Regions from separate parts of the Microbacterium sp. AC132 genome, predicted to be linked through region 1. Evidence: predicted binding sites of a transcription regulator. Region 1 holds the regulator's gene; the other holds the start of a gene.
What was found. The regulator LexA, encoded in region 1, represses DNA repair genes until DNA is damaged. The targets are predictions, from matches to a motif close to TCGAACANNTGTTCGA.
Positions count from the first base shown of each region.

Region 2: recA (recombinase RecA) is a predicted target of LexA. The motif match lies at 6,331-6,346, and genes of this name have one in related genera.

Region 1 covers NZ_OZ409862.1:2,931,616-2,947,517, reverse strand. The annotation lists gene priA (bifunctional 1-(5-phosphoribosyl)-5-((5-phosphoribosylamino)methylideneamino)imidazole-4-carboxamide isomerase/phosphoribosylanthranilate isomerase PriA) at 1-255, opposite strand, end outside; gene ACZZZQ_RS14150 (MinD/ParA family ATP-binding protein) at 922-1,929, shown strand; gene hisH (imidazole glycerol phosphate synthase subunit HisH) at 2,005-2,646, opposite strand; gene hisB (imidazoleglycerol-phosphate dehydratase HisB) at 2,643-3,260, opposite strand; gene ACZZZQ_RS14135 (histidinol-phosphate transaminase) at 3,257-4,351, opposite strand; gene ACZZZQ_RS14130 (LysM peptidoglycan-binding domain-containing protein) at 4,443-4,805, opposite strand; gene lexA (transcriptional repressor LexA) at 5,088-5,774, shown strand; gene ACZZZQ_RS14120 (dipeptidyl-peptidase 5) at 5,830-7,695, shown strand; gene smpB (SsrA-binding protein SmpB) at 7,696-8,172, opposite strand; gene ftsX (permease-like cell division protein FtsX) at 8,258-9,172, opposite strand; gene ftsE (cell division ATP-binding protein FtsE) at 9,169-10,221, opposite strand; gene ACZZZQ_RS14100 (DUF2510 domain-containing protein) at 10,360-11,787, shown strand; gene ACZZZQ_RS14095 (DUF2510 domain-containing protein) at 11,809-12,855, shown strand; gene prfB (peptide chain release factor 2) at 12,868-13,977, opposite strand; gene ACZZZQ_RS14085 (MFS transporter) at 14,086-15,318, shown strand; gene ACZZZQ_RS14080 (NUDIX hydrolase) at 15,315-15,869, shown strand.
Region 2 covers NZ_OZ409862.1:1,246-17,147, forward strand. The annotation lists gene dapF (diaminopimelate epimerase) at 1-529, opposite strand, end outside; gene ACZZZQ_RS00020 (GNAT family acetyltransferase) at 552-1,028, opposite strand; gene ACZZZQ_RS00025 (dihydrofolate reductase family protein) at 1,021-1,548, opposite strand; gene miaA (tRNA (adenosine(37)-N6)-dimethylallyltransferase MiaA) at 1,607-2,545, opposite strand; gene miaB (tRNA (N6-isopentenyl adenosine(37)-C2)-methylthiotransferase MiaB) at 2,578-4,125, opposite strand; gene ACZZZQ_RS00040 (regulatory protein RecX) at 4,212-4,784, opposite strand; gene recA (recombinase RecA) at 5,091-6,134, opposite strand; gene ACZZZQ_RS00050 (DUF3046 domain-containing protein) at 6,420-6,644, opposite strand; gene ACZZZQ_RS00055 (helix-turn-helix domain-containing protein) at 6,668-6,976, opposite strand; gene ACZZZQ_RS00060 (CinA family protein) at 7,118-7,600, opposite strand; gene pgsA (CDP-diacylglycerol--glycerol-3-phosphate 3-phosphatidyltransferase) at 7,597-8,172, opposite strand; gene ACZZZQ_RS00070 (FtsK/SpoIIIE family DNA translocase) at 8,172-10,910, opposite strand; gene ACZZZQ_RS00075 (GNAT family N-acetyltransferase) at 10,992-11,486, opposite strand; gene ACZZZQ_RS00080 (ribonuclease J) at 11,560-13,236, opposite strand; gene dapA (4-hydroxy-tetrahydrodipicolinate synthase) at 13,305-14,282, opposite strand; gene ACZZZQ_RS00090 (NUDIX domain-containing protein) at 14,395-14,934, shown strand; gene ACZZZQ_RS00095 (SDR family NAD(P)-dependent oxidoreductase) at 14,995-15,756, opposite strand; gene ACZZZQ_RS00100 (dihydrofolate reductase) at 15,756-15,902, opposite strand, start outside.

The sequences.
Region 1 (15,902 bases):
GACGTTGACGTTCTTGAACTGCTTGATGACCTTGCGGAGGATCGGTGCGTTGCTGCCGCGTCCGAAAGCGGCATCGAGGTCGACGAGATGGATCCACTTCGCCCCCTGTGCGACCCACTCCCCCGCGGCGTCGAGCGGGTCGCCGTAGCTGGTCTCGGTGCCGGCCTCACCCTGAGTGAGGCGGACGGCCTTGCCCCCGGCGACATCGACGGCGGGAAGCAGGGTGAGAGCGGGAGACTGCGCGAAGTCGTTCATGACGTCCTCAGGTGAGATGGAGAGACCGATTCGTCGGCACGAGAATCGACACTAGCCCGCGTATCGGCCCGCTCCAAAACGATGACAGCAGAGAACCTCCCGTGCCACGCGGTAGCCTCGATGACGCCCCTGTTTCGGTGTGTGAGGAGATGTTCCATGGTGCGCGATGCGGAAGCGCGAGGAGGCGGACCCCTGCGACGCGGGAATGCGCTGCCTCCCGAGACTCCGGATGAGCGCGCTCAGATGCCGGCTGGACCCGACGCGGAGCCCACAGCCCCGCACCCCCGACCGGCACCCCAGCCCGCCCCCGCGCCGGGAACACGAGCCGCAGCGGCATGGGCAGCAGCCTCCGCCGCAGCTCCTCCTTCCGATGATGCGCGGCCGGCCACCCCCGCTGTGCCGATCTCCGCACCGCCTTCGGTCCCCGCTGCGCCACCCGCCGCCCCTGCAGTACCGCCCGCGCCCTCAGCCGCATCGCCCGCAGCCCCTGCGGTACCGACGACGCCGGCACCTTCCGGAGCGCCCGCTGCGACCGGATCGCTTTCGACCGCGTGGTCGGAACAGCAGAGCTCTTCGACTCAGGACAGCACCGTGCGGCCCGCCGTTCCGGCGGCCACGGCGCCGCGCCCCCAGTCTTCCGACGTACCGCCCGCTCCGCCGCTGCCCGTGCCCGCCTCGGCCCCGTCCGCGCCCAACGCCGCCGCTGCAGAGTCGGCGTCCTCGGCATCCTCGCGTCGTCAGCAGCGCGAGCAGGGCGTGGGGCGTCGCTCGTTCCTTCAGGAGGAGCGCCGTGAGGAGCCAGCGCGTCAGGGCGGACGCGGGCTGCTCAACCGCGTCGGGTTCACCCTCGGCCCGAGCGCTCGCGAACGCGCCGTCCGCGACGACGAGCACGCGGTGAGCCGCCATTGGCCGGGCCCCCGCACCGTCGCTGTCGTCAACGGGAAGGGCGGGGCGGGAAAGACACCGGCCACCGTGCTGCTGTCGGCGGTCTTCGCGCAGTACGGCGGCGCCGGGGTTCTCGCGTGGGACAACAACCAGACCCGCGGCACCCTCGGCTGGCGCACCGAGACGGGGGCGCACGATCGCACACTGCTCGAACTGCTTCCGCAGACCCAGCGCCTGCTGGGAGCCCAGGGACAGTCAGCCGACCTCGCGCACTTCGTGCATCACCAGCCGCAGGAGAAGTACGACGTCCTGCGGTCGAAGCCCGTCCGACTGGCCCACGAGAATCGGCTCCGGCCCAGTGACGTCGACTCCATCCACGCGATCGCGGCCAAGTTCTACCGTCTGATCATCATCGACTCCGGCAACGACGAGTCCGATCCGATGTGGCTGCGGATGATCGACCTCGCCGACCAGATCGTCGTGGCGACGACGACACGTGATGACCATGCCGAGGCCGGGGCGCTGCTGCTCGAGGCACTCGAAGACCGCGACGAGCGATCCGCACGGTTGGCTCGCGAGTCAGTGGTCGTCGTCAGCCAGGCGGACCCGAAGGCATCCCCCGCCGAAGTCGCAGACGTCATCGCCGGATATCAGCCGCTCGCGCGCGAAGTCGTCGGCATCCCCTTCGATCGGGAGATGGTCGACGGTCACCTCCGTCTTCGTGCACTTGCGGCGCCGACGCAGCGGTCGTGGCTCTCTGCCGCGGCCGCCGTCGCCCGAGGCTTCTGAGCCGTTCGGCAGAGGACCCGACGGACCGGTCGTCCGCGGTTCGGATCGACGGCGGCTCAGCGGGCTGCCGGCGCGTCAGGACCGAAGGCTGTCGACCCAGTTGCGGAGCAGCTGGATTCCGGCCTCTCCGGACTTCTCGGGATGGAACTGCGTCGCGGAGAGCGGCCCGTTCTCGACCGCAGCGAGGAACGGATCGCCGTACGTCGACCACGTGAGCACCGGCTGAGGGAACGGCGGGATGACATCGAGCTCCCACGACTGCGCGGCATAGGAGTGCACGAAGTAGAAGCGTTCGTTCTCGATGCCCTTGAACAGCACCGATTCGGCGCCCGGCTCGACCGTGTTCCACCCCATGTGCGGCAGCACCGGCGCGTTGAGCTCCGTGACCGCTCCCGGCCATTCGCCGAGACCCTCGGAATCGTGCCCGCGCTCGACACCGTGCGCGAACAGAACCTGCATGCCGACGCAGATGCCGAGCACCGGGCGCCCGCCTGCGAGCCGACGATCGATGATCTCGTCGCCGCCGTGCGCGTAGAGCGCATCGCGCACGGCCTGGAACGCGCCGACCCCCGGCACCACGAGACCGTCGGCCTCGAGCGCCTCCGTGCGGTCGCGCGTCAGCACCGCATCAGCACCGGCGGCGATGAGCGCCTTGACAGCCGAGTGGACGTTGCCGGATTCGTAATCGAAGACGGCGACCCGGGGAGCCCTGCTCACAGTGCGCCCTTCGTCGACGGGATGCCGTCGACCAGGGGGTCGAGGGCCTTGGCCTGGCGGAACGCCCGAGCGAATGCCTTGTACTCGGCTTCGGCGATGTGGTGGGGGTCGCGGCCACCGAGAACGCGTACGTGCACCGTGAGTCCCGCGTTGAAGGTGATGGCCTCGAACGTGTGGCGCACGAGCGAACCGGTGAAGTGGCCGCCGATGAGGTGGTGCTCGAAACCGACAGGCTCCCCCGTGTGAACGAGATAGGGACGCCCCGAGATGTCCACGACAGCCTGAGCGAGCGCCTCGTCGAGCGGCACGAGAGCGTCGCCGTATCGCGAGATGCCGGACTTGTCGCCCAGCGCCTCACGGATGGCCTGACCGAGAACGATCGAGATGTCCTCCACGGTGTGGTGTGCGTCGATCTGCGTGTCCCCCGAGGCGCGCACCGTGAGGTCCGTGAGCGAGTGCTTCGCGAAAGCCGTCAGCATGTGATCGAAGAACGGCACCGACGTGTCGATACGGCTCGCACCGGTGCCGTCGAGGTTCAGCTCGAGCTCGACGGTGGACTCCGACGTGCTGCGCACACGCGTGGCGGTGCGCGGGGTCTGGGCGGGGCTGCTCATGAAGCCGATCCTATCGAGGCGAGGGCATCGAGGAATGCCGTGGTCTCCGCCTCGGTGCCCGCGGTGACGCGGAGGTGCCCGGGTATCCCGACGTCGCGGATGAGAACACCCTGCTCATAGAGCTGCTGCCAGACCTTCTGGGGCTCTGCGACACCCCCGAACAGGACGAAGTTCGACCAGGACTCATGCGGGGTGTACCCCAGCGCCTCGAGTGTCGCGGAGATGCGATCCCGCTGCTCGACGATCTCCTCGACCATGCCGAGCATCACGTCGGAGTTGCGCAGAGCGGCGACGGCTGCGGCCTGCGTGAGAGCGCTGAGGTGGTACGGCAGGCGCACGAGCCGCAGAGCGTCGATGAAGGCAGGATCCGCGGCGAGGTACCCCACGCGGGCACCCGCGAAGGCGAAGGCCTTGCTCATCGTGCGGGAGACGGCGAGCCGCGGTCGTCCCTCGAGAAGGGTCAGAGCCGATGCCGCGTCGTGCGGCGCGAACTCCTGGTACGCCTCGTCGACGACGACGATTCCGTTCGACGCCTCGTACACGGCTTCGACGACGTCGAGGCCCAGCGGCGTGCCTGTCGGATTGTTCGGCGAGCACAGCAGGATGACGTCAGGATCGACATCTCGCACCTGCGCTGCCGCCTCTTCGGGGGTGATCGTGTAATCGGGCTGCCTGGTGCCGGCGACCCAACGCGCTCCGGTGCCCTTCGAGATCAGCGGATACATCGAGTAGGTCGGGGCGAAGCTGAACGCCGTGCGGCCCGGCCCTCCGAACGCCTGCAGAATGTGCTGAAGGACCTCGTTCGACCCGTTGCCCGCCCAGATCTGAGCCGGTTCGAGACCATGACCGAGGTACTCCGCGAACCCTTCCCGGAGCGTGGTGAACTCGCGATCCGGGTAGCGGTTGACATCGCGGAGCGCGACCGCGATGTCGTCCAGGATGTCACTGGCGACCGCGTCGGGAACCGGATGCGTGTTCTCGTTGACGTTGAGTGCGATCGGAAGAGGCGCTTGCGGCGCTCCATAGGGCGTGAGCCCTCGGAGGTCGTCGCGAAGAGGGAGGTCGGCGAGTGATGCAGTCACCCTTCCCATGGTAGGCCGCCTTCGCTACACAGACGCTCGTGGTGACGGAGTGTGAACGCGCTTCCGCGCCGCACCGCTCGATCGAACGGCCCTCACGGGTTCATTCCGAATACTGCGCCGGAATCGCCAGCTCCTGGCCGATCTGCAGCTCGCCGCCGCGCAGCAGGTTCAGACGCGTGATGTCGCCGATCACGTCGCGCGGATCCGCGCCGGGGGCCACGCTCTCAGCGATCGACCACAGCGTGTCGCCGGGCATCACCGTCACCGTCGCGAACGATGCCGTGGCGGTCTGTTCGCCTGAGGCCATCGCACTGCCGCCGCTGAGTGCGGCGAATGCGATCCCGGCTGCGAGCGGCACGGCCGCGACAGCGAGAACGACACGTCGACCGCGCGCCGTCAGCTTGAGCCGCGTCGCCGGACGAGCCGGAAGGACTGCTGCACTGCTGAAGGTGATGGTGCTCATGTCGTGCTCCTCTGCATCTACCGCGTGGGCGGTGAAGTTGGCGTAGCGTTCGCATTCGCGCCTCGGCCGGGAGCCGTGAATGCGAAGCTACGTTCCGAAGTTATCTTCGAATTCGAACATCTGTCAAGCGTTCTTCGAAACAGAAGTCCGGGAATCGGCCGACACGCTCGAACAGATCTTCCACTTCGGCGCGATTCTCGGATACGGTTTCGATGTCAACACCCCACCACGGGCCTCCGACATTCGAACTGAGACGCCGGAATCGCACACCTGAGGAGCACCATGAGCGACATCTCCGCCCCCGACGCCGACGTCCCGCGCACCCGTCGCCGCAAGAGCCTGAGTCCCAAGCAGATGGCGATCCTCGAGGTCATCCAGACGTCGATCAGCCGTCACGGGTACCCGCCGAGCATGAGAGAGATCGGCGACGCCGTGGGCCTCAAGTCGCTGTCCAGCGTGACCCACCAGCTCGGCCAGCTCGAGCTGAGCGGATATCTGCGACGCGACCCCGGCAAGACCCGTGCCATGGAAGTGCTCATCGACCTCCCCGGCACCAGCGGAGAGAATCCCGCCGATGTGGCGACCCCCGTGGGAGACGCGGCGCTCGTGCCGCTCGTCGGCCGCATCGCCGCAGGTGTCCCGATCACCGCCGACCAGCAGGTCGAGGAGATCTTCCCGCTCCCCCGGCAGCTCGTCGGCAAGGGCGACCTGTTCATGCTCAAGGTGTCCGGCGAATCGATGATCGATGCGGCGATCTGCGACGGCGACTGGGTCGTGGTGCGGTCGCAGAGCAGCGCCGAGAACGGTGAGATCGTCGCCGCCATGCTCGACGGCGAGGCGACGGTGAAGGTTCTCCGTCGACGCGACGGCCACACCTGGCTGCTGCCTCGCAACTCCGCATTCGAGCCGATCCTCGGCGACGAGTCCGTCATCCTCGGCAAGATCGTCGCCGTGCTGCGCGCGGTCTGACTCCCCTCCCGCCCTGCCGGTGACGGCGGGCGTCGACGCACCATAGGCTCGAACCATGTCGTCGCCGTTCGGTACCTGGACCTCTCCGTTCACCCCCGACCGGATCGCCGCGTCGTCTCCGCGGATCGATGGCAGCGCCTTCGTGGCTGACGAGATCTGGTGGGGTGAGTCGATCCCTGCCGAGTGCGGTCGCCTGACCGTGCGAAGTTCGACGGGTGCCGAGATCCTTCCCGCGCCATGGAGCGCTCGGTCTCGCGTCCACGAGTACGGCGGCGGGGCGTGGACCGCGGATGCCGACGGCACGCTGTACTTCGTCGATGCCAAGGATCAGCGCGTGCACCGCATGCCCCGCGGCGGTGTCCCCGTTCCTCTGACACCCCCGGGCCCGGCGCACGGCGGTCTGCGTCTGCAGAGCGGCCGCCTGTTCGCCGTGCGGGAGGACCTGTCCGCCTCCCCTCACCGACGCGCCATCGTCGAGATCCCGACCGACGGGTCGGCATCCGACCGGCCTGCGCTGTTGAAGACCCTCGTCGAAGGCGAGTCGTTCTACGCTCATCCGGCACTGTCTCCCGACGGTTCTCGTGCCGCCTGGGTCGAGTGGTCCGGCGATCGGATGCCGTGGCAGCGAGCGTCGTTGGTGATCTCGGACGGCACCGCGCGCACAGAGCTGTCCACTCGCGCCGCGCTGCAGCCCGAGTGGACGGCTGACGACGAGATCGTGTACTCCGACGATCCCTCGGGCCGCTGGGCTCTGCACCGACAGCGTGTCAGCGGAGCCCAGGCGGTCGGCACGGCGGAGCAGATCATCGACGACGACGCCGACACGGGATACGGCCTCTGGGTGCTCGGCAATCGCTGGTACCGCCCGCTCGCCGACGGTCGCGTCGTGGCTGTGCGCACGAACGGTCGCGACCGGGTCGTCGTCATCGACCCCGACGGCAGCGCCCACCGCATTCCCCTCCCCGCAGACGGCCACGTGAGTGTCGACGATGTCGCGGGCTCCCGCGTGCTGCTCTCCGGAAACAGCTCGACGACAGAACCCGGGGTCTGGTGCGTCGACGTCGACACGGGTCGCGTCGAGGCCGTCGCGGGAGCTGCGCCGACCGATCCTGCGTGGATGCCGCCCGCATCCGAGGTCCTGGTCGACGGCTCGCACGGGCCCGTCCATGCCTTCGCGTACCCGCCGACGAATCCCTCGGCCCACGCTCCGGCCGCGGATGACGAGCTCCCGCCCTACATCGTGCTCGTCCACGGCGGCCCGACCGCGCATGTGACCGGCGCGGCGTCCGCCGCCGTCGCGTTCTGGACGAGCCGCGGCATCGGCGTGCTCGACGTCAATTACGGCGGATCGACGGGCTACGGCCGTGCGTACCGCGAACGGCTGGACGGCGGATGGGGCGTGGTCGACGTCGACGACGTGATCGCAGCGGCCCGCGGCCTCGCCGATGCCGGGCTCGCGGATCCCGCCCGCATCGCGATCAGAGGCGGGTCGGCGGGCGGTTGGACGGTGCTCTCGTCGCTGGTGCGGGGAGGGACGTTCGCCGCGGGGATCAGCCGATACGGAGTGGTCGACCTGCGGATGCTGAGCGCGCACTCCCACGATTTCGAGGCGCACTACGTCGAGGGGCTGGTGGGTCCGCTGCCCGAGGCGGAGGCACTCTACGTCGCGCGTTCGCCCCTGACACACGCCGACCGGATCGACGTGCCGGTGCTGCTGATGCAGGGTGCGGACGACCGTGTCGTGCCACCGGCACAGTCCGAGGCGATCCGCGATGCGCTGGCGACGAGTGGTGTGGAGCACGAGTACGTGCTGTACCCGGGCGAGGGCCATGGCTTCCGGTCGAGCGAGACGATCATCGACGCCCTCGAGAGGGAGCTCGCTTTCCTCGGACGCGTGTTCGGATTCACGCCCGCGCGCTGATCACTCCCCCACGCGGTTGCGCAGACGCATCGCGCGCTCGGCTTCGCGGGTGTCCTGACGCTCGCGGAGGGTCTGGCGCTTGTCGAACTCGCGCTTTCCCTTGGCGAGAGCGATCTCGACCTTGGCGCGACCGTCGGAGAAGTACAGCTTCAGCGGGATCAGCGTGTAGCCGCCGGCGGAGACCGCGTGCTGCAGCTTCGCGATCTCCTCACGGTGCAGCAGCAGCTTGCGGACGCGCTTCGCCGAATGGTTGGTCCAGTGGCCCTGCGAGTACTCCGGGATGTGCACCGAGTCGAGAAAGACCTCGTTCCCCTTGACGAACGCATATCCGTCGCTCAGGTTCGCGCGCCCCTGGCGCAGTGACTTCACCTCGGTGCCGGTGAGCACCATCCCCGCCTCGTACGACTTCTCGATGTTGTAGTCGTGACGTGCGCGACGATTGGTCGCGACGACCTTCTCCCCGCGTTCCCTGGGCATGATTCTCTCCTGATCCGCGTCGCGCAATGGTTCCGGTGCCCGTCACGGGCGCACGACAGCCTGTCAGTCTATACCGGCGCGCGGGTCAGGTGCGAAGCCAGCGACGGATCGCGAAACCCGCCGACAGCGCGGCGAGCACGACGCCGATGCCGATCAGCACCGGGACGACGACGGCAGCGTCCCGCATCGACACCCAGGTCGTGATGAACGGCACGCGTCCTCGGAGGTAGCCGTCGACGCCGAAGTGGACGCCGGCGACGACGGCCGCGCTTGCGAGGGCCGAGCCGAGGAAGGCAGCGAAGACGCCCTCCAGGACGAACGGCGTCTGGATGAAGCGGTTGGACGCCCCCACCAGGCGCATGATCCCGATCTCCTTGCGTCTGGCGTACGCGGAGAGCCTGATGGTCGTGCCGATCAAGAGGATGGCGGCGATCAGCATGAGCGCTGCGATACCGACCGCGATGTAGGTCGCGACCGTCAAGGCGGAGAACAGGGGTTCGAGGTACTGGAGCTGATCCTGGACCTGCTCCACCCCCGCGACACCGTTGAACGCCTCGGAGATGACCTGCGACTGGCCGGGATCCTTCATGGTGACGAAGAAGACCTCGAACGCCTGCTCGGGCGAGATCACGCTCGCCTGGTCCTCGCCGAGCTGATCGACGAGCTTGGCGTACGTGTCTTCCTTGGAATCGAAGCTGACCTCGCTGATGAGAGGAGCGAGCGCCTCGCCGTCGAGCTGTGCTCGCACGGCGTCGACCTGCTCCTCCGAGGCGCCGCCGTCGACGCAGGTGTCCTGCTCCGAGATGTCGGAGCACATGTAGACGGCGACCTGCGCCCGCTCGGTCCAATAGCCGCGCATCGTGCCGATCTGCGCCTGCATCAGGATCGCGGCGCCGACGAAGGTCAGCGAGACGAATGTCACGAGCACGACGGAGATGACCATCGAGATGTTGCGACGAAGCCCTCCGAGGGCCTCCGCGAGGATGAGTCCGATTCTCACGACGTCGGCCCCACTTCTTCCGTGCCGTCGTCGGACAGACCGAGTCGATCGGCCACGCCGAGCTCGGCGACGTCGACCTGCGGCAGCACGATGGGATGCGTCCGCGCCGCGAGGGCGACCGCCGGCTGCTCGTCTATCACCGGCGGCTCGATCGGCGCCGCCTGAGCCTCGGGAGTCTCGGATGCGGTCGGGACGGCGTCTGCGGACGCCGATTCCGCCTTGCGCTGCGCGCTGAGCTCCTCAGCGAGCGCGGCGCGGACCAGCGAGAGGTCGGCGGTCTGGCGCTGCACCTCCTGCACAGCAGTGAGTGCAGCGGCCGCGGCGGCACCGCGCACCTCCTCGGGAACCAGACGCGGGATGTTCGACGTGTCTCCGTAGCCGCCGTGCACCTCGTCTCGCACCATCTCGCCATCGCGAAGTTCGATGACCCGACGCTGCATCTGGTCGACGAAGCCCGCCTCGTGCGTGGCCATCAGCACGGTGGTGCCTCCGGCATTGATCCTGGCGAGGAGCTGCATGATGTCGACCGACGTCGCCGGGTCGAGGTTTCCGGTCGGCTCGTCCGCGAGCAGGACCTGGGGGCGATTCACGAGCGCCCGTGCGATCGCGACGCGCTGCTGCTCGCCGCCGGAGAGCTCGTGCGGCATCCGCTTCTGCTTCCCGTCGAGTCCGACCAGCGCGAGCGCCTCGGGCACCGCCTGCTGGATGAAGCCGCGCGACGAGCCGGTCACCTGCAGCGTGAAGGCGACGTTCTGATAGACGGTCTTCGACGGCAGCAGTCGGAAGTCCTGGAACACGGATCCGATGTGGCGGCGGAAGTACGGCACCTTCCGGTTCGCAAGCGAACGCAGATCGCGGCCGAGCACGGCGACTCGACCCGTCGTCGGCACGTCCTCGCGGAGGATGAGTCGCAGACAGGACGACTTGCCCGACCCCGACGCGCCGACGAGGAAGACGAACTCCCCGCGCTGCACTTCGAAGTCGACATCGGACAGAGCGGGCCGCGAGGTCCCGCGATAGCGTTTCGTGACGTTCTCGAACCGAATCATGGCGGTTCGAGCCTAAGCGCGCACCCTCGTCTGCCTGCGAGCGACACCCCGCTCGACCCCCTGCGTGTCGCACTCCACTGCTATACATGGAGGTGCCGATCCGTGCCGTCAGCATGGACGATACTCCGAGGGGGAACCATGACGACGCCTGCAGGCTGGTATGACGACGGATCCGGGCGTCAGCGGTGGTGGGACGGCACCCAGTGGACCGAGCACTTCGCCCCCATCGTGGAATCCGCCCCGTCTGCAGCAGGCGAGTCGGCCGGCGGTCTGACCGGCGAAGCGACCACGGACCGGGGTTCCGAGTCGGCTGACGTATCGGGCCACTCCTCGTCCGACGCGATTCCCGATTCGGCAGCAGCCGCGGAGACGGCCGCTGCGATCGAGTCGGTCGCCGCGGTCGAGAGCCAGTCGTGGAACACGCCCGCACCCTCCGACTCCCGCGCCGACGCGGAGACTCCGGCCGAGCCGTCCGCCCACCAGGACGCGGGCGCCGCGCCCTCATACGGCGCGACCGTGACCGATGCCCCTGTCGACGAGGCCGGCACCACGCATGAGCAGGGTTCCACCTCTCCGGAGTCCCCGACGCCGACCGACGACATTGTGCCCCCGTATGCGAACACCGCGGGTCCCTCCGAAGGTGGTGCACCCTCCTACCCGGGCACCGCAGCCCCCTCGTATCCCCAGGAGTACCCCGCCGCGCCCGCATACCCGGGTTCGGCGGCACCCTCACCCTCGTACCCCGGCGCCGCCGCGTACGCTCCCGCCGGACAGCAGTACGGTGCGCCCGCCGGATACCCGCCCGCATACGGCGCCACGACCCCGGTGGCTCCGGCCCGCCCGTCGGTCCTCGGGCTCGTCGGGCTCGGACTCGCGGCGCTCGGAACGATCCTGTCGTGCATCCCGGTGATCTTCTGGCTCGGATGGCTCCTGCTCGGCGTGGGCTTCATCGTCTCGCTCATCTCGCTCTTCCTCAAGGGCAGGAAGTGGCCCGGCATCTCCGGACTCATCCTCTCGATCATCGGCGCGATCATCGCGGTCGTCATGTTCTTCGTCATCGTCTTCGCGACGGTGTCCGAGGCCGTGCGCGATCTGCCGTCCGCGCCGCCGTCGAGCGATTCCGACACCGGAATCGACGACGGCACGACCGACGACGGCACGGGGTCCGCGCAGGTCGAAGAGGGCACGATCGGCGACACCGTCGCACTCACCTTCCTGGGCGGGAGCGGCGAGATCACTGTCACCGAGGCGCGCTGGGCGACCAGCGACGGCTCGAGCGTCCCCTCGACCAACGGCGGTTACGTGACCCTCGAGACGACGTGGACCGGTGTCGAGGGCACGACGGCCGCGAACCCGCTGTTCACCTCTCTGGAGACGGCAGAGGGAGTCGAGGGTCAGGTCGACTTCTTCGTGACGGGCGCACCGAACGAGCTCCTCGACCCGGGGCAGACGGTCAGCGGCCCGATCACCTTCGACATCGCCCAGAGCGAGTCCTACGTCTTCGTCGTCACTGACGAGGCCGGACGCGACATCGCGCGCATCGACGTCGCTCCGTCGGCCGGCTGAGACCCGAGCGGAACGGCGATCATGACGGTCCCGGCAGGGTGGTACGACGACGGAGCGGGCCGGCAGCGCTGGTGGGACGGCGCAGTCTGGACTGAGCACACCGTGACCACCGAGACGTCGTCCGTGGCGAACACGCCACAGGAGCACGGCCAGCATGCCACGGAGGAGCCCACGGTCGCCGCATCGGCGGACCCGATCTTCGAACCGCCCTATGCCTGGCAGTCGTCGAATCCCTCCCCCGGGGCCTCCGCAGAGGTGCCGCAGTACGGGCGCGCGTCGATGCCCGCGACCTCGGCAGGCGTCGTCGCCTCCCCCGATGCGACGGCAGGGTTCGGGTCGTACGGCCCTGTGCCTCCGAAGGCGAACACGAAGGTCTCTGTGCTCGGCATCATCGGTCTCGGCATGGCCGCGCTCGGAGTGGTCCTCTCGTGCATCCCGCCGATCTCGATGGCTGGTGGGGTTCTGCTCGGGATCGGATTCGTGCTCTCGCTGATCTCCCTGTTCCTCCGGGGTGCGAAGTGGCCGGGAGCGGTGGGCATCGCGGTGGCCGTGCTGGGTGGTGTCGTCGCGATCGCCATGATGCTGCTGACCCTGGGCGCCTCGGGGCTGTCGTCGATCGTGCCGGCGTCCACCTCGACCCCTCAGGCGACCCAGAGCACAGAACCCGACGACACCGCCGAAGGCTCTCCCGGCAGCGCGGGAACCGAGACCGTGACGGTCAACGAACTCGAGGTCGGTCACTGCATTCCGCTCATCGAATGGGAGGAAGAGGTGTACGAGCTTCCGATCGTTCCGTGTGACGCGCCGCACACCGACGAGGTCTATTTCATCTTCGATGTGCCAGAGGGCGAATTCCCCGGGGACGACGAACTGCAGACCATCGCCGCCGAGAAGTGCGACGTCGCTTTCGAGGAGTTCGTCGGCATCCCCTACGCCGATTCGGAGCTCGACAACTACTGGTTCGTGCCGACTGAGTCGTCATGGAAGCGGATGAACGACCGCGCAGTCCAGTGCATCGTGATCAGCTACGACGAGATCACGGGCACCCTCGAAGGCGCCGACCGCTGAGACGAGCGTCGCTCAGTCCTCGTCTTTGCGCTTGCGCCAGCGGATGCCGGCCGAGATGAACCCGTCGAGATCGCCGTCGAACACGGCAGCCGGGTTGCCCGATTCGTGTCCGGTGCGGAGGTCCTTCACGAGCTGCTGACCGTAGAGGAAGTACGAGCGCATCTGGTCGCCCCAGCTCGCCGTGATGTTTCCGGCGAGCTCCTTCTTCTTCGCGGCTTCCTCCTCCTTCTGCAGCAGCAGGAGTCGGGTCTGAAGCACGCGCATCGCGGCAGCACGGTTCTGGATCTGCGACTTCTCGTTCTGCATCGAGACGACGATGCCGGTCGGAAGGTGAGTCAGGCGCACGGCGGAGTCGGTGGTGTTGACGGACTGCCCGCCGGGACCCGACGAGCGGAAGACGTCGACTCGGATGTCGTTCTCGGGGATGTCGACCTCGGTCGCCTCCTCCATGAGAGGGATGACCTCGACGGCGGCGAAGGACGTCTGCCGCTTGTCCGCCGAGCCGAACGGGCTGATACGGGCGAGGCGGTGCGTCCCTGCCTCGACCGACACCGTTCCGAATGCGTAGGGAGCGTCGATCTCGAACGTCGCCGACTTGATGCCGGCACCCTCGGCGTACGAGGTGTCGAGAACCTTGACGGGATACTTGTGGCGTTCGGCCCACCGCAGGTACATGCGCATGAGCATCTCGGCGAAGTCGGTGGCGTCGTCGCCGCCTGCACCCGAGCGGATCGTGATGATGGCGGAGCGCTCGTCGTACTCGCCGTCCATCAGCGTCTGCACCTCGAGCTGATTGATGATCTCGGTGAGCGCGTTGAGCTCGGCGCGTGCTTCGACCGCGGAGTCCTCGTCGCCCATCTCGTTCGCCAGGTCGACGAGAACCTCGAGATCGTCGAGCCGACGACCGATGCCCTCGACTCTGGCGAGCGCCGACTGGCGGTGGCTCAGAGCACTGGTCACCTTCTGGGCGCGTTCGGGGTCGTCCCAGAGGTCCGGCACGCCGGCTTCCTCGCTGAGGCGCGCGATGTCGGAGCGGAGGGTCTCGACATCGATGACCTCGCGGATGTCACCGTAGGTGAGTCGCAGGGCCTGGATGTCGGCGGAGAGATCGAGTTCGAGCATGTCGCGTCCAGCCTAACGTGCCGCCCCTGCGGGCGGGGACGGCGTTCGAACGGGAGTAGCGTGAAACGGGTGAGCAGCGCATCCACGGTCCTCAGGCGATTCGGACCGATGGTGTACCTCCCGACCGTGCTGTTCTCGCTCGGTGAAGGCGCGGTGATCCCTCTTATCCCGGTGATCGCTGCGCGGATGGGCGCCGACGTCGCCTTCGCCGCCCTGGTGGCATCCGCCCTCGTCGTGGGTCAGCTGTGCGGCAACCTTCCTGCGGGCTGGGCCGTCGCGCGCATCGGCGAGCGCTTCACGATGGTGATCGCGGGTGCGATAGCGATCCTCGCCGGCGTCGGAATGGTGTTCGCCCCCTCGCTGGGCGTGCTGGCCGCCTCCGTGTTCCTCCTGGGGTTCTGCGCGGCCGCCTTCGGCCTGGCGCGTCATGCGTTCATGACGACGAGGGTTCCCCTCGCGTTCCGTGCTCGCGCGCTCTCGCTCCTCGGTGGCAGCTTCCGCCTCGGAATCTTCATCGGGCCGTTCGTCGCCGCTGGGCTCCTGCAGCTGTTCGGTTCGGAATCAGCCGCGATCTGGTTCTTCCTGGGCTGTCTCGTCGTGATGGTGCTGCTCGTGCTGCTGGGCCCCGATCCCGAGAAGACGATCGCCCCGACGACCCCTGTGCGCACCGCCGCACTCGCGGATGATTCCGGCGAACCGGTCACGGGCTCGATTCCGACGACCGCGCGCGCGGGCATCTTCCGCACGATGTGGCAGCAGCGCAGCGTGCTCGGACGACTGGGACTCGCCGCCGCGTCGCTGTCCGCGGTGCGATCGGCACGTCAGGTCGTGCTTCCCCTGTGGGGACTCTCACTCGGACTCGACGCCTCGACCATCGCCCTCGTCGTCGGAATCTCGGGAGCGATCGACTTCGCCCTGTTCTACGCCAGCGGCCAGGTGATGGACAGGTTCGGGCGTCTGTGGGCGGCTATGCCGGCGATGGTGCTGATGGGCGCGGGGTTCCTCGCCCTCTCCTTCACGCACGACCTGGAAGCCGCGGTCCTGTGGTTCGGCATGTTCGCCGCCGTGCTCGGGGTGGGCAACGGGCTCTCGAGCGGCATTCTGCTCACTCTGGGTGCCGACGTCGCCCCGAAGGAGGAGCCCGCCGCGTTCCTCGGCTCGTGGCGCACGCTGACGGATGCCGGCGGAGCGGCCGCTCCGCTGCTGGTGTCGGCGATCGTCGCGATCGCGTCACTGCCGATCGCCGCAGCGGCGATGGGTGCGATCGGCCTGATCGGCGCTGGTGGGTTCATCCGCTGGATCCCGCGTTTCGTTCCGCGCAGCACACAGGAGGAGTCATGACCGCTGCCCTCCGCGCAGACGTGCGCCGCCTGGTCGTCGCGGCTCCGTCGTCGACGGATGACGAGCGCGATGCCGCGGCCGACTTCGCGACGTTCTTCGCCGACGATCATGGGCCGGTCTCCCGCGACGACGGTCCCGATCACGCGACCGCTTCGGCGCTCGTGTTCGACCGCTCACTCACTCGCACGCTGCTCGTCTTCCACGCCAAGGGGCAGTTCTGGGTGCAGCCAGGCGGACATCTCGAACCCGACGACACCTCTGTGGCGGATGCCGCTCTGCGCGAGCTGCGGGAGGAGACCGGTGTGGACGTCTCCGCCAGCGCGGAGCCGCTCGTGTACGACCTCGATCATCACGCGCTGTCCTCGGCGTTCGGTCGGTGCGCATCCCATCTCGACATCGGGATCGGCGTCGTCGTCAGCGACGATGCCGACCTGATCGTGAGCGACGAGTCGGAGGACGTGCGCTGGTGGGCGATCGACGCGCTGCCGTCGCAGGTGCCGCAGGGCTTCGCCGGGCGGGTGCGACGACTGCGCGATCGTCTGGTGAGCTGACGTCGCATCCGGCGGAGGTCGCCCTCGTGCAGG
Region 2 (15,902 bases), 2.9 Mb from region 1:
AGGCGAGTTCCGCCTCGGATGCGAGGGCGACCACCACATGAGGATTCCCGACGTCGATGCCCAGCCCCGGGCGCGTGACGGGGAGCCCGTCCGCCGTGACAAGAGGGTCGTCGCCGGAGAGCTTCCACAGGCCGAGATCCACCTGATATCCCGTCTCACTGCGGGTCACGTCGCGCACGCCCGCCCGGGTTCCGATCGGGAGCGTCGACCCGGGCTGGATCGTGGCGAGCCCGGAGCGCACGAGATAGTGCGCGAAGACGCGGATGCCGTTGCCGCACATCTCGGCGATCGATCCGTCGGCGTTGCGGTAGTCCATGAACCATTCAGCTGCCGGCTCCTCAGCGAGTGACGCCCGCCCGTCCACGATCGCTGCAGAGCGCACGACACGAAGGATGCCGTCGGCTCCGATGCCGCGGTGCCGGTCACAGAGCACTGCGACCTGTTCCGAGCTGAGTTCCAGTGAGCCGTCGGGGTCGGCGATGATCACGAAATCGTTGCCCGTGCCGTGCCCTTTGGTGAATGCGACCATTCGTCCAGTCTAGAGATCTCGGCTAGGCGTCGACGATCAGGCGTCTGCCCGTGTTCGACACGGAGAATCGTTCGTAGCCCAGGTCGTCGTAGAAACCGAGGACGCCTTCGTTCCCCTCCCTGACCATGAGCTGCACCTTCGGGCAGCCCATGGCGACGAGAAGCCGTTCGGCCTCGCGCACGAGTGCTCTCGCGATCCCTCGTTGGCGGTGCGACTTGGCGGTCGCCAGGTAGTAGAGCCAGCCGCGGTGTCCGTCGTAGCCGGCCATGACCGTCCCGAGGATCGGTGCCGAGCTCGATTCGGGCTCGGTGCTCTCGACGACCAGAAACAGCTCCGGCTGCACCGTGAGCTTGCGCTCGATGTCGAGCCGCGGATCGTTCCACGGGCGCGTGAGCCCGGCCTCGTCCCAGAGCGCGACAACCGCCTCGGTGTGCGCCCGGTCGAACGCCCGGACCGGCCAGCTCTCGACTGCGCGCCGAGGGGCTGACGCCTCAGCCACGGCGCACGCGGTAACGCCCGCACATGAAGTTACGGTTGCGAGCCACCTCGAGGAGCTCGAGGTCCAGCATCCGCGGCAACAGGGGTGCCCCGGATCCGAGAGTGACCGGCGCGTACTGCACCCACACCTCATCGAGAAGACCCGCATCCGCGAACTGCCCGGCCAGGTCTCCGCCACCGACGACCCACAGATCCTTGCCGCCGGCGGCAGTGACCATCTCGGAGTGAACGGCGGTCACATCGCCCTGCGCCTTGCGGACGTCGGCGCCGACGGGAATCTCGAGCTCCCTGTGCGTGAACACCCAGGTCGGCTGCTCGTAGCCCCAGCGCCCTTCTTCGTGCTGCATGACCCAGTTGTAGGTCGATGCCCCCATGGCCAGCGCCCCGATCGTCTTCTCGAACGCCCCATAGGACATCGGTCCTTCGGCGTCGATGTCCTGCTTGAGGAGCCAATCGAGGGAGTGCTGGTCAGTCGCGATGAAACCGTCGAGGCTGCTCGCCGTGTAGAAGTGGGTGGCCATGCATCCACCTTCTCATCGGTCACCGACATCGCGCGATGGCGGTGAGGGAGATGTCGACTCAGGACTCGACGAGTGCCGTCGCGTCGACCGGGGGTTCGTGCCAGGTGAGACCCGGATACCGCTTGAACCAGGACACCTGACGTCGGGCATACCGACGCGTGAGGGCCTGCGTCTCGGCGATCGCCTCGTCTTGACTGAGCCGCCCGTCGATCTGCCCCAGAGCCTGGGAGTAGCCGATGGCACGCTGCGCAGTGACGCCATCCTCGAGCCCTTGCCGCCGGAGCCCCGCCACCTCGTCGACGAGGCCTGCACGCCACATCTGTTCGACCCGTGCGTCGAGCCGTTCGACGAGGACGCTGCGCTCGACATGGAGACCGATCAGTCGGGTGTCCGCCTGCCAGAGCGACGGCTGTTCCGGCAGAGCGGCACCGTGCGTGGCGCTGCCCTGCTCGAGCACCTCGAGAGCGCGGACCACGCGTCTCCCGTTGTGCGGGTCGACGCGCGCCGCCGTGGCGGGGTCGAGCGCTCTCAGCCGGTCGAGCATCGCCCCCGCACCCTCGTCCTCGAGCTCGCGTTCGAGCCGAGCGCGGATGACCGGATCGCGCGGCGGGAAGGCGAAGTCGAAGACGACGCTGGAGACGTAGAGTCCGGAGCCGCCGACGAGGATCGCGTCAGCACCACGGCGCTGGATATCGATGATCACGGAGCGCGCAAGAGGCTGATACCAGGCGACCGCCGCTTCCTCGTCAACCTCGCGCACGTCGAAGAGGTGGTGCGGAATACCGCGTCGGTCTGCGGCGGCGAGCTTCGCCGTGCCGATGTCCATTCCGCGGTAGAGCTGCATCGCATCGGCGTTCACGATCTCGGCTGCGTTGCCCCGCCGGCGCAGCGCCTCGGCGAGATCGAGCGCGAGATCGCTCTTGCCCGTCCCCGTCGCGCCGACGACTGCCCAGAGCCGCGGCGCATCGTGCGTGCCGCCCGGCTCCGTACCCGTCATCCCTTGGATACCGGCTTCGTCGCGAGCAGCGGTCACCTGCCGACGCGCAGCGTCGGCAGGCCGAGAGACACCGCCCGCGTGCCGTCGGGCGCCGCAGGCGCCGGCACGGCGCACGATTCCGCCTGGGCGCGATCCCACGCGTCCCCGCCGCGCGTGCGACGGATCTTGAGCGGGGAGCCCGTCGGGTCATCGGCGAGCAGGTGGAACGGAGCCGCATGGGTGATGGTCACCGAGACGACGTCACCGGGCCGGGGAACAGCCGACCCCGGGGTCACCTCGAAGTGCACGAGGCGGTTGTCCTCTCCCCGGCCGGTCAGCCTATGCGTCTCGGCGTCCTTCTTGCCCTCGCCCGTCGAGACGAGGACCTCGACCTCGCGGCCGATCTGCTTCTGGTTCTCTTCGAGCGAGATGCGCTCCTGCAGCGCGATGAGCCGGTTGTAGCGTTCCTGCACGACGGCCTTCGGAACCTGGTCTTCCATGGTCGCCGCCGGTGTGCCCTCGCGGATCGAGTACTGGAAGGTGAAGGCGCTCGAGAAGCGGGCCTGTTCGACCACCCGCATCGTGTCCTCGAAGTCCGCCTCGGTCTCACCGGGGAACCCGACGATGATGTCGGTGGTGATCGCGGCATGCGGAATGCGATCACGGACGCGGTCGAGGATTCCGAGGAACCTCTCACTGCGATAGGAACGACGCATGGACTTGAGGATGCGATCGCTGCCGGACTGCAGCGGCATGTGAAGCTGCGGCATCACAGTGGGAGTCTCAGCCATCGCGTCGATCACGTCGTCGGTGAACGCAGCCGGGTGAGGACTCGTGAACCGAATGCGCTCGAGTCCGTCGATCTCGCCCGCCGCGCGCAGGAGCTTGCCGAAAGCCTGGCGATCGCCGAACTCCACGCCGTAGGAGTTGACGTTCTGTCCGAGCAGGGTGACCTCGATGGCACCATCCTCCACGAGGAGGCGGACCTCGTTCAGGATGTCACCCGGACGCCGGTCCTTCTCCTTGCCGCGAAGGCTCGGAACGATGCAGAAGGTGCACGTGTTGTTGCATCCGACCGAGATGGACACCCACCCGCTGTGCGCAGAGTCGCGCTTGGTCGGGAGCGTCGAGGGAAACACCTCGAGCGACTCGAGGATCTCCAGCTCGGCGTCACCGTTGTGTCGCGCTCTCTCGAGAAGGCCGGGAAGCGACCCCATGTTGTGCGTGCCGAAGACCACATCGACCCATGGGGCCTTATCGAGAACGGCTTGCTTGTCCATCTGGGCGAGACAGCCCCCGACGGCGATCTGCATGCCGTCCTTGCGGCGCTTCACCGAAGCGAGCTGACCGAGGGTCCCGTAGAGCTTGCCCGCGGCATTGTCGCGAACTGCGCACGTGTTGATGATCACGACATCGGCCTCGGCGCCGTCCGTGGCTCGGACGTATCCCGCACTTTCGAGCGAGCCCGAGAGACGTTCGGAATCGTGGACGTTCATCTGGCAGCCGAAGGTGCGGACCTCGTACGAACGCTGGCGCCCGTCACGGTCGATTGCGGCTGACGACGACGCGATGATCGTCGGTTCACTGCGCGGGATAGTCATGATCTCCCCATTGTACGAGCGGTTCCCCCTCGCTGCCGCTGCCGCTGACCGGCCAGCGCCGGGCGAGGTGCGCGCCCTCCCGGGTGTCAGTCCGAATCAACGAATCGGACCCGCGACGACGAGCCGGAAGATTCCTCGGCGAGGGCCGTCTTCGCAGCCGTCATCGCGATGGAACCGTTGTACCCGCGACGTGATAGCTGACCGACGAGGCGTCTCAGAGCAGTATCCGGGTCGAGGCGCGACATCGATCGTGCTTTCGAGCGAGCGTACTCGAGTGCACGCTCCGCGTCGTCGTCGGGAACGTCGCCCAATGCCGCGTCGATCACATCGCGGGGAATCCCCCGCTGCGAGAGCGCTCGCGACAGAGCGACCCTTCCCTGTCCTTTTCGCTCGATTCCCGACATCACGAGCTGATCGGCGAGAACCGCGTCATCGAGGTAGCCGCGGCGACAGAAGTCGTCGATCACGTCGTCGATCGATCCGGAGTCGAGCCGGACGCCGTTCTCTTCGTAGCCCTTGAGCACCATCCGCGCCTCGGACAAAGAGAGCGATCGAGCCCTCAGCTTGCGCACGAGAAGCTCCTCGGCGTCGACACGCAGCTTCGACGGATCGACTCCGCTCTCATCTGCTGAGTCTTCGTGCGGCTGCAGTGCACGCAATCGGGGAGCAGACCGAGCCGCAGCGCCACGAGCTGGATGCCGTTCGCTGGGCCCACGAGAGTCGACGAGTGGAGCTGGAGCCGAGTCGCCGGTGGATGCGACTCCTGCCGCCGTCGATTCCACGAGGCCTGCGTCTTCCGCGGCGCGGGGGGTGACTGCATCGGACCCGGCAGTACTTCGATCGACCGGCTTCATCCGCGCGGAATCGCGGCCGAACAGAGGGATGATGGGGGCGAGCTCCTGAGGCTCGCCCCCGCCATCACTCATGGTTCACTCCGGTTGCGCCACAACCGCGAACCATCACGATCATGCCGGGCGGCGCTCGGCGAGCTCGTCAGCAGGTGCCTCGGTGGCTCCTCCGATGCCGAGCTTCTGCTTGATCTGGGTCTCGATCGCCAGCGCGATGTCGGGGTTCTTGAGCAGGAACGTTCGCGCGTTCTCCTTGCCCTGTCCCAGCTGGTCACCGTCATAGGTGTACCAGGACCCGGACTTCTTGACGATGCCGTGCTCCACACCGAAGTCGATCAGGCTGCCCTCACGGGAGATGCCGACGCCGTAGAGGATGTCGAACTCAGCCTGCTTGAACGGCGGAGCCATCTTGTTCTTCACGACCTTGACCCTCGTACGGTTTCCGACTGCGTCGGTGCCGTCCTTCAGAGTCTCGATTCGGCGGATGTCCATTCGGACGGACGCGTAGAACTTCAGCGCCTTTCCACCCGCGGTGGTCTCCGGCGAGCCGAAGAAGACACCGATCTTCTCTCGCAGCTGGTTGATGAAGATCATCGTGGTGTTCGTCTGGTTGAGCCCACCGGTGAGCTTTCGCAGCGCCTGAGACATCAGACGAGCCTGCAGACCCACGTGGGAGTCACCCATCTCGCCCTCGATCTCGGCTCGAGGCACGAGCGCGGCCACGGAGTCGATGACGATCAGGTCGATCGCCCCGGAGCGGACGAGCATGTCCGCGATCTCGAGCGCCTGCTCACCCGTGTCGGGCTGCGAGACGAGAAGGGCGTCGATGTCGACACCGAGCTTCGCGGCGTAGTCAGGGTCGAGCGCGTGCTCGGCGTCGATGAAGGCAGCGATTCCGCCGGCGCGCTGAGCGTTGGCGATCGCGTGGAGGGTGAGCGTCGTCTTACCCGACGACTCAGGACCGTAGATCTCGACGATTCGTCCACGCGGCAGTCCTCCGACGCCGAGGGCGACATCGAGAGCGATGGAACCGGTCGGAATGACGGCGACAGGCGCACGCTCGTCGCTGCCCAGTCTCATGACCGACCCCTTTCCGAACTGACGATCGATCTGGGCGAGGGCGGTCTCGAGGGACTTCTCGCGGTCAGCGGGTGATGGCATGACGTGCTCCTTATGCTCGCGTGGTGCCGCCTGTAGGCTGTCGCGGTCCTCCCGGCTGGGCGGAACTCTCCGACAAGGCGTATGGCTCTTCGGCTTGTTCTTCACCGTAGGAGGAGCCTCCGACATTGCGTCGTCAGCACCGCGAAACAGGGAGAGAAACGTCTCTGAACCACTTGTGCAGAAGACTACGCCCGTTTCGAACACATATTCGACGACACGCCGTCGCGGCGTGTCGCAAATCGAAACCGCCTCGAACGCGGCCCTCGCCGCGAACGCCTCAGAGGGTCATCGCTTGCGCGGCTCCAGACGACCTGCACCGTGTCGCCGCTCCAGGGGGACATCCGTCTCGGCGCACAGCGCCAGCCAGATCTCGCGCGGTGCGACGCCAGCGTCCAGCGCTTCGTCGGCAGTGCGCCCGGCGAGCTGAGTCAGAACGAGGTCGCTGATCAGAGATGACCCGCGACCGCCGAATTCCGCGTCGACTGCGCGGAGGAACTCACTACGTCGCATCAGAGGCTATGAGAGTCCGACGTTCAGTGGAGCGACAGCTCGGGCTCGACAGAAGCCACGAGGTCGTCCGGAACGACATCAGGGAAGACCTGAATGCCTTCGAGGACCGAGATCCGGTCGCCGACCTCTCGCATGATGATCGAGATGGGAACATCCAGAGCGTCAGCCACCGAGGCGAGAATCTCACTCGATGCTTCCTTCTGGCCCCGCTCGACCTCGCTGAGATAGCCCAGCGCCACAGAAGCCTTGCTTGCAACCTGCCGGAGCGTCCGCCCCTTCTGCAGGCGGAAGTCCCTCAGCACATCGCCGATTTCCTGTCGTACAAGAATCATCGGAACCTCCTCCCAGATCGCCTTCTCGAGGTCTCCCTCGAAGAGACCGCCAGTCTAGTCCTACCGACCTTCACAAAATCTACCTTCGCACGCTGTGCTTTCGGTGTGAGCACATAGGAGATAACGGAGCGCACCCATCCCCTATTCCCGCAGAACCCGAGCGAGCATATCGATCGCCGCGTCGACCGCCTGCGCCCGCACCTCGGTACGATCACCGTCGAATCGAAACACCTCCGTCACCGAGGAATCCGGCGTCACCACGGCCACATGCACCGTGCCGACCGGCTGACCGTCAGGTGAGTCCGGCCCCGCGATACCCGTGGTCGAGACGCCGACGTCGGCAGGGGCCCCGTCGACGTTCAACGCACCGCGCACCCCCGCCGCCATCTGAAGAGCGACGTCGGGGTGCACGGGACCGTGCGCGTCGAGCAACGCGTCGTCGACGCCCAGCAGCGTGTGCTTCACCGGAGTGGCGTACGCGACGATCGCTCCGCGGAGCGAGGCCGACGCCCCCGGCACGGAGACGAACTCGGCAGCGAGAGCACCGCCCGTCAACGACTCCGCGACACCGAGCGTCCAGCCACGCTCGACCAGCGCGGCGAGCACGGCCGACGCAGATGTCACGAGGGCTGCCGCGCGCCTCGTACCTGCGCGACGATGTAGTCGATTCCGCTCGCCACGGTGAGGATCAGCACGAGCACCATCAGGATGGCGGTCACGAGCAGCCACGGCTCCAGCCCGATCACGACGTGCAACGGAAGCAGCGCCCAGGACAGGGCCACCGCCTGCACGGCCGTCTTGATCTTGCCCATCCAGGCCGCAGCCACGACGTGCTCCTTCGCGACAATAAGACGGTGGATCGTGATGCCCCACTCCCGGATGAGGATGATGATCACCAGCCACCAGTTCAGCTCGCCCAGTATCGCGAGACCGATGAATCCCGCGCCGGTGAGCAGCTTGTCGGCGATCGGGTCCCAGAGCTTTCCGAAGTCGCTGACGATCTCGTAGCGGCGGGCCAGATAGCCATCGACCCAATCGGTCGAGATCGCGACGATGAAGAGAACGGCGGCGATCCAGCGGACAGCGATGTCGTCGAGTCCGAACGTGCCACCGATCAGCAGAAGGACGAAGAAGATCACCGCGAGCGGTATGCGCGCGACCGTGATCGCGTTGGGAAGCTGCCGTGGAATGGCCATCAGTCGCGTCCCGTCAGTCCCCAGGCGTCTTCGTCGCCATCGTCTTCAGCCTCGACCACAGGAAGTCCCTGGAACTGCGCCTCGACCGGGTCGTGCGGCGTTCCGGCAGCAGTCGCGGCCGAGGAGGGGGCAGGCGGCTTCGGCGGAGTGTCGTCGCCTCGCAGCTTCGCCATGACCTGGGGCAGCTGTTCGGCCGTCGCCAGCACATCGCGCGCCTTGGATCCTTCTGACGGGCCGACGATCTCTCGCGACTCGAGGAGGTCCATCAGGCGACCGGCCTTCGCGAACCCGACGCGGAGCTTGCGCTGCAGCATCGACGTTGACCCGAACTGCGACGACACGATGAGTTCGGCCGCGGCGAGAAGAAGCTCGAGATCGTCGCCGATGTCCTCGTCGACCTCCTTCTTCTTCGTGGGCTCCAGCGCTTCCTGGACGTCGGCGCGGTAGTCCGGACGAGCCTGACGCGTCACGTGCTTGACGACCGCGTCGATCTCCTTCTCATCGACCCACGCACCCTGCAATCGGAACGGCTTGGACGACCCCATGGGCGAGAACAGCGCATCGCCCTGTCCGATCAGCTTGTCGGCGCCGGGGCTGTCGAGGATCACGCGGCTGTCTGTGACGCTCGTGACGGCGAACGCGAGGCGTGAGGGGACATTCGCCTTGATCAGACCGGTCACGACATCGACGCTGGGTCGCTGCGTCGCGAGCACGAGGTGGATACCGGACGCGCGTGCGAGCTGGGTGATGCGGACGATCGAGTCCTCGACATCGCGCGGGGCGACCATCATCAGGTCCGCCAGCTCGTCGACGACGACGAGGAGGTACGGGTAGGGCTTGAGCACGCGTTCGCTTCCCACGGGAAGCTCCACCTCGCCGGCGCGGACGGCACGGTTGAAGTCGTCGATGTGACGGAACCCGAACGACGCGAGGTCGTCGTACCGCATGTCCATCTCCTTCACGACCCACTGCAGCGCTTCCGCCGCCTTCTTGGGGTTCGTGATGATGGGTGTGATCAGGTGCGGCACCCCGGCGTAGCTCGTCAGCTCCACGCGCTTGGGGTCGATCAGGACCATCCGCACATCCGTGGGTCGGGCGCGCATGAGCAGACTCGTGATCATCGAGTTGACGAAGCTCGACTTTCCGGAGCCGGTGGAACCGGCGACAAGCAGGTGAGGCATCTTCGCGAGGTTGGCGATGACGATGTTCCCACCGACGTCCTTTCCGACGCCGATCGTCATCGGGTGGGTGCTCTTGTGCGCTGCCGGAGACCTGAGCACATCGCCGAGCGCGACCATCTCCTTGTCGGCGTTCGGGATCTCGATTCCGATCGCGCTCTTTCCGGGTATCGGCGACAGGATCCGCACATCGTTCGATGCGACCGCATAGGCGAAGTTGTTGCTCAGCTGGAGGATCTTCTCGACCTTGACGCCGTGCCCCACCTCGACCTCGTACTGGGTGACCGTGGGGCCACGCGAGAAACCAGTGACCTTCGCGTCGACCTTGAACTGTGTCAGCACGCTCGTGATCTGCTCGATCACCTTGTCGGTCGCCTCGGAGCGCGCGACCGGTGGAGGCCCTTCGACCAGAAGACCTGGCGACGGCAGCACGTACGGGGCGACGGGGGCCTGGGGGCCTCGCTCCCCCGGCCCTGCCGTGCCGAAGCCGTCGAGACCCGGAAGCTCCGGCATCTCTCCGGTGTCGGACTCGTCGTCGAGCAATGCGGTGGTCTGCTGCCCTGCCAGGGATTCCGTCACGGACCGCACGTCCGTCAGCACCTCCGTCGCCGCGTCGTACGGATCTTCCACGACGACGGCCTGATCGTAAGCCGGAGTCGGCTCGGAGGTCGTCAGCAGCGCGGTGATGTCGTCGGAGCCCAGGCTCCCCTCGTCGGGGTCTTCCTCACGGCCGGTCTTGTTCCGCCGCCACCAGGGAAGGACGTCGGGGTCGTCGACCTTGTCGGACTCGTCGATCGCCGCGGCTTCCTTCGCAGGCTTCTCGGTGCGCTCAGCGTCGAACATCCACGCGTAGAGGTCGCCCAGGCGCTGCCCGATACGGTTCGGCGGAGTCTTGGTCAGGATCAGGATGCTGAGTCCCGCCAGCAGGGCCAGGACGATATAGGCACCCACCGGAGTGAGATACGAGAGCGGCTCACCGATCATCCAGCCGAAGAGACCGCCCGCTTCGCTGAGCGCAGGCATGCCGTCCCGGGGCTGCGCACGAACGAGCAGTCCGGCGGAGTCGACTCGACCCGCTGCGATGTGGCAGAAGCCTGCCAGGGTGAGCACGAAGAGTCCGAAGCCGATGCCGATGCGCCCGTTGTCGTGGACGGACGAGGGATGGCGGAACAGCCACCCTGCCAGCAGCAGCAGCAGCACGGGCATGACGAAAGCCACGCGCCCGACCAGAAGCCCCACCGAGTAGGCGCTGATGTTCGACGCGACCTCGTTGCCGATGAAGAACCATTCGTTGACCGCTCCGGCGATCGCCAGAAGCACCAGCAGGAAGGGGAATCCGTCGCGCCGGTCATCCTTTTCGAGCGTCTCCGGGCCGAATGCCCGGAACAGGCCACCGACGCCGTGGGCGAGCCCGTTCCACGCTCGTACCGCCACCGGAGGCTTGTCGATCTCGTCGATGTACTTCTTCGGCGCAGCCTGGGCCTTCGGCGCAGCCTGCCGCTTCGGGCGAGGCGTGGCGCTCTCGGACGCGCGCGCGGACTTCGTGGTACTCCTGGCCATGCTCTCACGTTACGGCCAGAGGCCGACATTCACCCGTAATGACGCGGCATTCCGGCCGGTTCCCGGGCCCGCGAAGGGAGATCAGGACGTGCGATGCACCATCGTGTCACGGAGATCCCCCGCGTCGGTGACCACGAAACCCTCCGACCTATACAGGGCGTGCGCGAAGTTGTCCCGTTCGACGCTGAGGCTGATCCGAGGGTGCCCCTGCTCGCGCGCGTGGGTCACGAGGCGTCGAAGCAGGGTCCGTCCGACTCCGTGCGCCCGCCAGATCGGCTGCACTCCGATGATGAGCTCGGGCACCGCGGTTCCGACGAAACCGAAGCCTGCGTCGTCCGGTGCGAGCATCCGATACCACGCCGCACCAATGGGTCGCAGATCGGAGTCGAGCGCGATGAAACCGGCATCCGCCGGCCGCATCCACCCCGCGATGTAGCGCCGGTGCTCGACGGCGCTGAGAATCTCATGCCGAGCGCGTGCCCCGCCCGAGCGCCAGTTCGCCGCCTCGACGACCATGTCGCCGAGGAAGCTCCCGTCCGCCTGGTCGGCGGGTCGAATCGAGAAGACGTCCGGCATGGAGTGAGCCTAGGCCGTTCGCGTTACAGCCGAGTGTCGGTCGACTGGGAACCCGCGAACCACCGGGCTCCGATCACGCTTCGATGACCAGCGGGACGATCATCGGACGACGACGGAGCTTCTGGTTGACCCAGCGCCCGATGGTCCGACGGATGACCTGCGAGAGCGCATGCGTGTCGCGCACGCCGTTGCCGGAGGCCTCCTTGAGGGCGGCGATGATCTTCGGGGTGACGTCATCGAAGACGGAATCGTCTTCGGCGATGCCGCGCGCGTGGATTTCCGGACCGGAGATGATGCGACCGGTGGCGGCATCGACCACGACGATCACGGAGACGAAGCCCTCTTCAGCCAGGATCCGACGATCCTTGAGGTCTGCGTCCGTGATCGCGCCGACGGTCGAGCCGTCGACGTACACGAAACCGAGATCGAGCTGGCCGACCACTCGGGCGTCGCCGCCCTTCAGGTCGATGACCGTGCCGTTCGAGGCGATGATCGTGCGCTCGGCCTCGATGCCCGTGTCCTGCGCCAGCTTGGCGTTGGCGATCAGATGGCGGTACTCGCCGTGCACGGGCAGCACGTTCTTGGGTCGCAGGATGTTGTAGCAGTAGATGAGCTCACCCGCTGCAGCATGGCCCGAGACGTGCACCTTGGCGTTCGCCTTGTGCACCACGTTCGCGCCGAGCTTGGTCAGACCGTCGATCACGCGGTACACGGCATTCTCGTTGCCGGGGATGAGGCTCGAGGCCAGGATGACGGTGTCACCCGGTCCGGGCTCGATCGCGTGGTCGAGGTTGGCCATGCGACTCAGAACGGCCATGGGCTCGCCCTGCGAGCCGGTGGACATGTAGACGATCTTGTCGTCCGGAAGGTCGCGGGCCTTCTTGTAGTCGATGAGAAGACCGCTCGGCACCTTCAGGTATCCGAGGTCCTCGGCGATCGTCATGTTGCGCAGCATGCTCCGTCCGAGCAGCGCGACCCGTCGGCCGTGCGCATGCGCGGCGTCGAGAACCTGCTGCACGCGGTGCACGTGACTCGAGAAGCTCGCGACGATGACCCGGCGAGGCGCCTTGCCGATGACCTGATCGAGCACGGGGCCGATCGAGCGCTCCGTGGGAGTGAACCCGGGCACGTCGGCGTTCGTCGAGTCGACGAGGAACAGGTCGACCCCTTCCTCGCCGAGGCGGGCGAACGCGCGGAGGTCGGTGATGCGTCCGTCGAGCGGAAGCTGGTCCATCTTGAAGTCGCCGGTCGCCAGCACGAGGCCCGCGGGAGTGCGGATCGCCACGGCGAGTGCGTCCGGGATCGAGTGGTTGACCGCGATGAACTCGAGGTCGAACGGTCCGACCTGCTCCCGCTGGCCCTCCTTCACCGTGAGGGTGTAGGCCTTGATGCGGTGCTCCTTGAGCTTCGCCTCGACCAGCGCGAGCGTGAGGCCCGATCCGATCACGGGGATGTCGCTCTTCAGGCGCAGCAGGTAGGGAACGGCACCGATGTGGTCCTCGTGCCCGTGGGTGAGGACGACTCCGACGATGTCGTCGAGGCGGCTCTTGATCGGCTCGAAGTCCGGCAGGATCAGGTCGACTCCGGGCTGGTGCTCCTCCGGGAAGAGCACTCCGCAGTCGACGATCAGGATCTTGCCGTCGAACTCGAAGATGGTCATGTTGCGACCGATCTCACCGAGTCCGCCGAGCGGAGTGACCCGCAGCGTCCCCTCGTCGAGAGCTGCGGGTTCTGCGAGCGGGATGGACATGCTGTCTCCTCAGTCGGACACTCCACGCGTCCGTTCGTTCATGGTGACGCGCCTCGGCGCGTGCGTTCTCAGCGGGTCGTGCCGTGCACCTTCGGCAGGGCGCCGCCCGCGGCCGCGTTGCGGTCGGGGCGGAAGTTGGAGAAGTCTGCTCCCGGAACGTCCCTCACGAGATCGAGCTCGTCCTCGATGAGCGCGGCCTCCCACTCTTCGGGACCCACCAGGGGCAGACGCACGCGGGGGCTGGAGATCCGGCCCAGGCCGTGCAGGATGTACTTCGCGGCGACGGTTCCCGGGACATGCGTCATGACCGCGCGCACGAGCGGCTCGAGCCTCTTGTGCTCTGCCGTGGCCGTCGTCAGATCGCCTCGGTTGACGGCGTCGATGATGGTGCGGTACGGAGCCGCCGCGACGTTGGCGGTCACGCCGATCAGGCCGGTCGCGCCGATGGCGAGATGCGGCAGAACATTCGCGTCGTCTCCCGAGAAGTACATGAGGTCGGTCTGGTTCAGGACGCGGCTCACCTCGGAGAAGTCGCCCTTGGCGTCCTTCACTGCGAGGATGTTCGGGTGCTTGGCGAGGCGCAGGATGGTCTCGTACTTGATCGGCACGCCGGTGCGACCGGGGATGTCGTAGAGGATCACCGGCAGGTCGGTGGCGTCGGCCACCAGGCGGAAATGCGTGAGGATCCCGGCCTGGGTCGGCTTGTTGTAGTACGGCGTGACGATCATGATGGCGTCTGCGCCGGCCTTCTCGCTCGCCTTGTAGAGCTCGATCGCGTGCGCGGTCTCGTTGGATCCACCGCCGGTGATGATCTTGGCGCGTCCGGCCGAGACCGACTTTCCGACCTCGACGAGCTGGAGCTTCTCAGGGTCCGTCAGGGTCGAGGTCTCGCCGGTCGTTCCCGTCACGACGATTCCGTCAGCACCGGCGGTGATGACGTCATCGATGTGCTTCTCGACGGCGGGCCAATCGACTTCGCCGTCGGCCGTCATCGGAGTGACGAGCGCGACGAGAACCTGTCCGAAGGGGTTGCCCGAGTGCGTCATGCCCCCAGCGTATCGGTTCGGATGCCGCTCACCCAGACGAGGGACGGCGGATGACATCTCCCCGGACGATCGCGACCATCATCTCGATAGGGATCCACATAGGCTCGACTCCATGGCATGGGTCACACGCGAATCGTCGACGGTGTACGAGAACCGGTGGATCGAGGTTCGGGAGGACCAGGTCACGGGGCCCGGGGGCGATGGCATCTACGGCGTGGTGACCATGCGGCATCCGGCAGTCTTCGTCGTCGCACTCGATGACGAGGACCGCGTCTGCCTCATCACTCTCGAGCGCTACACGACCGGAGTGTCGATAGAGATTCCTGCCGGAGGAAGCGACGGCGAAGAACCGCTCGCTGCAGCGCAGCGCGAGCTGCTCGAGGAGACGGGCTTCGTCGCCGAGGACTGGACGGAACTCGGAACGATGAACGCCCTGAACGGGATCGCCCACGCCCCCGAGCACGTGTTCCTCGCTCGGGGTCTGACTCCGTCCGACGACTCCACTCACACGCAGGCGGAGGAGGGCATCGACGCCGTCACCTGGGTACCGTTCTCCGACGTCCTCGGCATGATCTCCGATGGCCGCATCACCGATGGAGAGACCGTGGCGGCGATCGGATACGCCGGTATCCGTCTGGGCAGATTCCGCTGATCTCCTAGCGCCCTCATTCGCGCACGGCGCGCCCACAGCGGGACGCGGTCGACGTTCAGATCAGACGCGGCCGCGACGTGCGACGCCGGAGGTCAGCGCGCTCGGAAGCAGGGACGCGACAGCGACGATCGCCTTGTAACGCAGCGACGGGATCGAGACGGCCCTTCCGCGCGCCGCGTCACGGAGCGCCTCGCGGACCACATTCCGCGCGTCGAGCCACATGAAGCCGGGAACGCCCTCGTGCCCCGGTTCGAGTCCCATCCGCTCGTGGAAGGTCGTGTGCGTGAAACCCGGGCAGACGGCGGTGACCGTCACTCCGTCGGGTGCGTACTCGACATTCGCCCAGCGGCTGAATCCGATCAACCAGCTCTTGCACGCGGAATACGTGGAGCGCGAGATGAACCCTGCGACGGACGCGACGTTGATGATCCGGCCCCCACGGCCGCGCATCGTCTGAAGCGCCGCGTGCATGAGCCGCATCGACGCCTCGACGTGAACGCGCAGATGGCGCACCTCGTCGTCGATGTCGTTGTCGGCGAACTGCAGCGGGAGGCCGAAGCCTGCATTGTTGATGAGAAGGTCGACCGGATCGGAGACATCACGGAGACGGTCGGCCACGCGCTCGACATCCTCGTCGATCGACAGGTCGGCGGGAAGCACCTCGACCGCGACACCGTGCTCGCTGCGCAACTCGGCCGCCACGACCTCGAGATCGCCGGCGGAACGTGCGACGAGGATCAGATCGGCTCGGCGCCGGGCCAACTGGCGCGCGAACTCTGCGCCGAGGCCGGCGCTCGCTCCGGTGATCAGTGCGGTGGGCATCAGCGCTCGTATCCCAGGAAGCGGAACCGGATGCCGGAGCGCGACGTCTGCCACTCCCCCTCGTTCACGAGCCGCCACCCGGCTTTGGACGGCGCATACGCGTCGCCGGAGACCTCGATGTCGAGCTCGGTGACTTCGAGGCGGTC